2 linked regions of the Gemmata obscuriglobus genome follow. The main gene of each other region encodes a partner of the protein of the gene in region 2 in a complex. Links are inferred from orthologs where the notes say so. Each region holds a gene or a part of one and is shown on either strand. Other genes may lie near its edges.

The links.
Region 1: the proteins of mnmG (region 2) and GobsT_RS20925 are in contact, whole or in part, in a solved structure (PDB 9HIP), measured with the Escherichia coli proteins. The link is inferred for Gemmata obscuriglobus from one-to-one orthologs.

What each region holds. Positions count from the first base shown.
Region 1 is NZ_CP042911.1:5,067,353-5,070,605, forward strand. The notes cover bases 169-3,109. They hold GobsT_RS20925 (tRNA modification GTPase), read left to right. Parts: upstream 169-931; coding sequence 932-2,287; downstream 2,288-3,109. Other genes in these bases: GobsT_RS20915 (carboxypeptidase M32), read right to left, coding at 169-275; GobsT_RS20920 (putative signal transducing protein), read left to right, coding at 354-935; GobsT_RS20930 (RNA polymerase sigma factor), read left to right, coding at 2,412-3,109. Also shown: more of GobsT_RS20915, read right to left, coding at 1-168; more of GobsT_RS20930, read left to right, coding at 3,110-3,253. UniProt on the Escherichia coli protein: Exhibits a very high intrinsic GTPase hydrolysis rate. Involved in the addition of a carboxymethylaminomethyl (cmnm) group at the wobble position (U34) of certain tRNAs, forming tRNA-cmnm(5)s(2)U34.
Region 2 is NZ_CP042911.1:5,685,270-5,688,502, reverse strand. What follows is about bases 54-2,974. They hold mnmG (tRNA uridine-5-carboxymethylaminomethyl(34) synthesis enzyme MnmG), read right to left. Parts: upstream 2,472-2,974; coding sequence 636-2,471; downstream 54-635. Other genes in these bases: GobsT_RS23810 (RNA polymerase sigma factor), read left to right, coding at 2,687-2,974. Outside these bases: GobsT_RS23820 (response regulator), read right to left, coding at 1-34; more of GobsT_RS23810, read left to right, coding at 2,975-3,233. UniProt on the Escherichia coli protein: NAD-binding protein involved in the addition of a carboxymethylaminomethyl (cmnm) group at the wobble position (U34) of certain tRNAs, forming tRNA-cmnm(5)s(2)U34.

The sequences.
Region 1 (3,253 bases), 620 kb from region 2 along the record:
CGGCGCCACTCGCGGACGTTCGCGCCCGCGTCGCTCTCGGGGTCGGTGACGAGGTCCGTCCCCTCGACGGCCGCGAGCAGTTCGCCGTTCTTGGGGTCGGTGAGCTTCTGGTGCGAAAGAGCGGCCAAAAGGGCCATCTGCTCGCCGCGCAGCGCGGCGCCCTTCGCGGGCATGTAGGTCTGATGATCCCAGCCCAGGGCGGCGGCACACGAGTTCAGAACGCCGAGTGCTTTCGAGCGGCGGAGGAGTTCGGAGTAGCTTTCGGCGGCGGTCATCTGCGGCTCCTGTACGAACCCGAGTCGTTCGGGTAATGTCGGTGTACGGAGCGAGACGCGAAGCACCGAGGGCACCGCATGGCGGGTAAGCTGGTCACGATCGCGACGTTCGAGCAGGGCGCGCGCGCCCACCTCGCCCGCGGGGTGCTGGAAGAGGCCGGGATCAGGGCGACGGTTACGGACGAAGCCGTTGTTACAATGGACTGGCTGCTGGGCGGCGCGGTGGGATGGGTAAAAGTGCAGGTACTCGAAGAGGACGCGGACCGAGCCGTAGCGGTTCTGGAGGAAACGCTGGGTGCCGAAACCGGCCCGGTGGATGAGGCGGCATTGGCAGCAGAGGCCGAAGCCGCCGGGGAAGCGGACGCCGCCGAAAGGCCGCAGCCGGAACCGGTAGCAATTGTGCCGATTGACGCAGCCGGGGCCCAACCTCCATCCGAGCGAGACGAGTACGCCCGACGGGCGTTTCTGGCCGCATTCTTCGGGTTGATCGTTCCGCTATTGTGGTTTTACGCACTGTACCTGTTCCTGAATGCGGCGTTCGGAACCGGGTCCATCAGCCCGCGATACAAGAACCGGCTGCTCGCCATAGGCGCGTTACTTGCCATCGGTTTTTTCACCGCCATGTACCTGATTGCCCTGTACCGAGACCCGTTCCCGTGAGCCTGACTGCGACTGCCGCTCCCCACCCCGGCGACACCATCGTTGCACTCTCGTCTGCGCCCGATCCCGGAGCGCGAGCGATCGTGCGCGTGAGCGGTCCGAACGCGCGTGCGGTGGTCGCGCGAGTGTTTGCGGCGGAACCGCTCCCCACGTCCCCCGGCTCGCGCCGGTTCGTTCGCGGCGTGCTGCGACTCAGCGGCGTGAGTTCGCCGCTGCCCGCGGTGCTGTACTTCTTTGCCGGCCCGAAGTCGTACACCGGCCAGGACCTGGCAGAACTGCACCTCGTCGGCTCGCCGCCGCTGGTGGAGCGGCTCATCAGTGACCTGCTGTCAGCCGGCGCGCGGCCCGCGCGGCCGGGCGAGTTCACGATGCGGGCATTCCTCGCGGGTAAGAAGGACCTGCCCCAGGCGGAAGCGGTGCAGGCGGTGATCGAGGCCGGCACCGACTCCGACCTCTCGGCGGCACTGGAGCAACTCGCGGGCGGGGTGTCGCGCCCGCTGGATGCCCTCCGTGACGACCTGCTGAACCTTCTCGCCGACGTGGAAGCCGCGCTCGACTTCGCCGACGAGGACATCGAGTTCGTCACGCAAGCCGCGACCGTTGCGCGGGTGCGCGGCGCGGTTGAACATCTCGAAATGGTGCGGAAACAACTCGACGCCCGCACCCTGTCCGGACGTTCGGTGCGGGTAGCACTGGTGGGCTTACCGAACGCGGGCAAGAGCAGCTTGTTTAACGCGCTGGCGAGCGGTGCGGCACTGGTCAGCCCGGTCGCCGGCACCACGCGGGACTACCTCACGAAGCCGCTCGCCCTCGCCGGCGTGCCGGTCGAACTGGTCGACACCGCCGGCTGGCTGGACGCCACCGACACGATTGAGGAGCAAGCACAACGACTCGGAGCCGAGCAGGCAACGCGTGCGGACGTGATCGTGTGGTGCGACGAGTCGGGCGCGTTTGGCGCTCGGGACAAAACCCACCTTCGCGCGACGGGGGCGGAGCTACTCAAAGTGCGCACGAAAAGCGATTTGACGAGTGAGGTTTCGGAGGGCCAGTCGCTCGCCTGCTCGGTCATTGCACCCGGCGGACTCGACTTGCTGCTCGCCGCACTAGTTGACGCCGCGACCTCGCTGACGCGCTCGGCGCTCGCGCCGAGCCAGAGCCGGTGCCGGGGGCACGTGCTCGCGTGCCTTGAGCACTTGTGGGAAGCGGAAACCCTGGCAGCGCGCGGCGAGCACCCCGAGTTGCTCGCGCTGGCGCTTCGCGGCGCTCTGGAGCCGCTCGGCGAGATGACGGGGGCCATCTACACCAACGATCTGCTTGATCGCATATTTTCGCGATTCTGCATCGGGAAATAGTTTCTCCGGATCGGCAACGCGTCCAGAGAACCGAAGTTGTCACACCGCCAATTTTCCTGTGTCAAAGATGCAGCCCCCACCCGGCCGACGTGGCGGGGGTGGACGTGGACCCGGGAGTAGCGTCGTGTTCAACCCGTTCACGGAGGTCATCGACGAGTCCGATGACCTCGCCCTCGTCGAATCGGCGAGGGGCGGCAGCCTGGAGGCCCTGGAAAAGCTCGTCCTGCGGCACCAGGCGTGGGTGTACAACGTCGCCGTCCGCATGGTCTTCCACCCGCAGGACGCTGAGGAGGTGACCCAGGAAGTGCTCATCAAGGCCGTCACCCGGCTGAGCACGTTTCGGGGGGAGAGCGCGTTCCGCACCTGGCTCTACCGCATCGCTACGAGCCATGTACTGAACATGAAGCGACGCGGCGGCGAACTCCGACCGCAGACGTTCTCGTCCTATGCGGCGGCCATCAACGACACCCCCGATCTGGACCTGCCCGACCCGAAGAGCGTGCCCGTGGACGTGCCGCTGCTCGTTGAGGAGGCCAAACTGACTTGCACGACCGGGATGCTGATGTGTCTCGACCGCAAGCAGCGGCTCGTGTTCACCCTCGGCGAGATCCTCGGCACCAGCGACACCGTCGGCGGCGAGGTGCTGGAGATGTCGGCCGACAACTTCCGGCAAAGTCTGACCCGCGCCCGCCGCGACCTTTACCAGTTCATGCACGGCCAGTGCGGCTTGGTGAACGCGAACAACCCGTGCCGGTGTCCCAAGAAGACGAAGGGGTTCATCGCCGGCGGCCACGTCGATCCCGACCACTTGCTCTTCGTTCCGCTGCGCGTCCGGCGGATCAAGGACGTTGCGGCCGACACGGTGCGCGAGATCGAGGACGTTCTCGACCGCAAGTACGCGGCCCTCTTCCGTGAGCACGCGTTCCTCGAACCGCCCGATCAAGTCGCGTGGGTCCGCCGGGTTCT
Region 2 (3,233 bases):
TGGCCGCTTCGCCGGTCGTGAACACCGTCTTCATACGCGCATCCACCTGGCCGGCTCAGCCGGCTCGCATGGGGGAGATCCGCGCACGGCCGAAACGACCGAGCCGAGCGGCGGACCGAAACAATTCGTCCGTGACTCACGCAGGACACATCCGGCACCGCGCGGCGCCTCAACAAGAGGCGAGTGCTGCGGCGGAGAGGCAAAACAGCGGACCAGTCCGGGGTGAAGCGACAGTGGCGGTGGCATAGATCGGAGCGGCCTCAACTGCCTCACCCCATCATACCCCGGCCCCCTGTCCGATCAACGGTGCGAACTTCACGACGACCAGGCGATTTGCCCAGCCGGCCCGAATCCCGCCCGCGTCACCGACACAAGGCGCCCAGAGCGCGCCGCCCAAGCTCCACCCGCGCGAACCGCGCCGCAAACTTCTTCCAGCCCCGGGCTCCTGCCGACTCGGTCGCGGAACTCATCGTCTCCGTAGCTACCGTAGCCCGACCGCTTTACCCGCTTTCTCCCACAGGAGGGCGGGAACTCGTCCGGCTGTGACGGACGCCCAGAGCGTGCCTCCGCGACCGACCCCGCGGGTTTCACCGGTTACCCGGCTTCTCCCCAACGGGCAAGCGGCCCATAACGGCTCAATCCAGATAAAGCAACAGCATTGCGAGGTCGGCCGGGGTGATGCCGCTGATGCGGCTCGCCTGGCCCAAGCTGACGGGCCGAATGCGACTCAGCTTCTCACGGGCCTCGTGCCGGAGCTGTCCGACCCGGGCGTAGTCGAACGCGTCCGGAATGCGCCGGTTCTCCAGCCGCTGGAACCGCTCCACCTCTGCGGCTTGCCGGTCGATGTACCCGCTGTACTTGGCTTCCAGAACCACCTGCTCGACCACGTCCGGGCGGGCGTCCCACTCTGCCAGGGCCGGGCACCGGGCGACCACCTCGCTCCACTCCACCTCGGTGCGGCGCACCCAGGTCGCCAGCGAGTCGCCGCCGCTCTTAGTGGACCTTAGCACGCCCTGCAGATCGGAAATGCCCTTCTCCTTCCGCTCGAACCGCGCCCAGTCGGCGACGCCCACGGACCCGACCTTCCGGCCGAGCGGGGTGAGGCGCCGGTCGGCGTTGTCGTGCCGCAACAGCAGCCGGTACTCGGCCCGGGAGGTGAACATCCGGTACGGCTCGTCCACCCCTTTCGTCACGAGGTCGTCGATGAGCACGCCGATGTACGCGGCGCTGCGGTCCAGGACCAGCGCCGGCTCGCCCTTGAGCTTGAGGGCGGCGTTCAGACCCGCCACGAGCCCCTGCGCCGCCGCCTCCTCGTAACCGGTGGTGCCGTTGATCTGGCCGGCGAAGTACAGCCCCGCGACCGGCTTCGTTTCGAGCGTCGGGTGGAGCTGCGTGGGCGGGGCGTAATCGTACTCGACCGCGTACCCCCAACGCATCACTTCTGCGTTCTCCAAGCCGGGGATCAGTTTCAGCATCGCGGCCTGCACGTCCTTGGGCAGGCTGGTGCTGATCCCGTTGCAGTAGTACTCGCGGGTGTTCAGGCCCTCGGGCTCCAGAAAGAGGAGGTGTGAGTCCTTGTCCGCGAACCGCACCACCTTGTCCTCTATCGAGGGGCAGTAGCGCGGCCCGCGGCCACAAATCTGCCCACTATACATGGGGGCGCGGTGGAGGTTCGCGCGGATCAGGTCGTGAACCGCCGCCGTGGTTTCCGTCGAATGGCAAACCACCTGCGGAACCGTGATCTTCTCCGTACTGAAGCTGAACGGGCGCGGGACCGGGTCGCCGGGCTGCTCCTGGCACTTCGAGAAATCGATGGTGCGGCCGTTAAGCCGGCAGGGCGTGCCGGTCTTGAAGCGGGCGAGTTCGAACCCGGCGTCCGCGAGGCTAGCACTCATCCCTTCGGCCGAGGCGTCGCCGGCGCGCCCGCCGACGGTCTTCGCCTCCCCGGTGTGCATGATCGCTTTGAGGAACGTGCCGGTCGTGAGGATGACCGCGGGGGCAAGGTACCGGGTGTCGCCGCGCGCCACCACCCCGACGACGCGGCGCGTGGCGGGCGAAGCGGAGTCCGCGTGCGGCTCGAGCAGCAGCCCTTCTACAAGTTCCTGTCGAAGGGTGAGGTTCTCCTGGTCCTCCACCCACCGCTTCATCGTGAACTGGTAGAGCTTCTTGTCGGCCTGGGCGCGGGGCGAGTGCATCGCCGGCCCTTTGGACGCGTTAAGCACCCGGAACTGGATGCCGCTGGCATCGATGCACTTCCCCATCACCCCGCCGAGCGCGTCGATCTCGCGGACGATCTGCCCCTTGGCGACCCCGCCGATCGCCGGGTTGCAGCTCATCTGCGCCACCGCGTCGGCGTTCATGCTCAGCAGGCACGTGCGGAGCCCGAGCCGGGCGGCGGCCATTGCCGCTTCCGTGCCCGCGTGCCCCGCGCCCACCACCACCACATCGAACCGGTACTCCAGGTCGCTCACAGCCCCCTCCCCCACGCGCGTCGGCCGACGGTACGCTGAAATCCATGATAGCCGTTCTCGACGGCGCGCACGGGACCGAATCCCTCCCGTGCGGGGCACTCGTGATTGAGGGCGCCCCACGCCAGCGGGAGGGGTCCGGGAACCCGATTTTTTCCGAATCGTCGTGTCGCGGCGAGCGGGCAGGGGCACTAATGGGCCGAAGCGGGAGGACAGCCATGCCGTTCGGGTCGTTCGTGCGACAACTGGGCGAAGGGGCCGATTCGGAGCTGCTGGATCGGTTCATCGTGGGTGAAGACCAGTCGGCATTCACCGCCCTGGTCGGCCGGTACACGCCGACCGTTCTGGGCACCTGCCGGAGGGTGCTCGGGCACACCCAAGACGCGGAAGACGCGGCCCAGGCGGTGTTCTTACTGCTCGCCCGCAACGCGGCCCGGGTTCGCCGCCCGTCCGCGCTGGGCGCGTGGCTGCACGGGGTGGCGGTGCGTGTGGCCCGCAAGGCCCGGCGCCGGCGCCGACGGGTGCAACCGCTCCCCGGCTCATCGCCCCCGGCCGCACCGCCAGCGCCGAGCTGGGAGGACGCGCGGCTGGTGATCGACGAGGCCCTTGCCGCGCTCCCCGAACCGCTCCGCGCGCCGCTGGTGCTGTGCTACCTCGAAGGGCTCACCCGGGACGAGGCGGCGGCCCGGCTCGGCTGGCCGCTCGCGACGCTCCGCGGCCGGCTCGAGCGGGGCCGCGAGAAGCTGCGCGCCCGGCTCGCGCGGC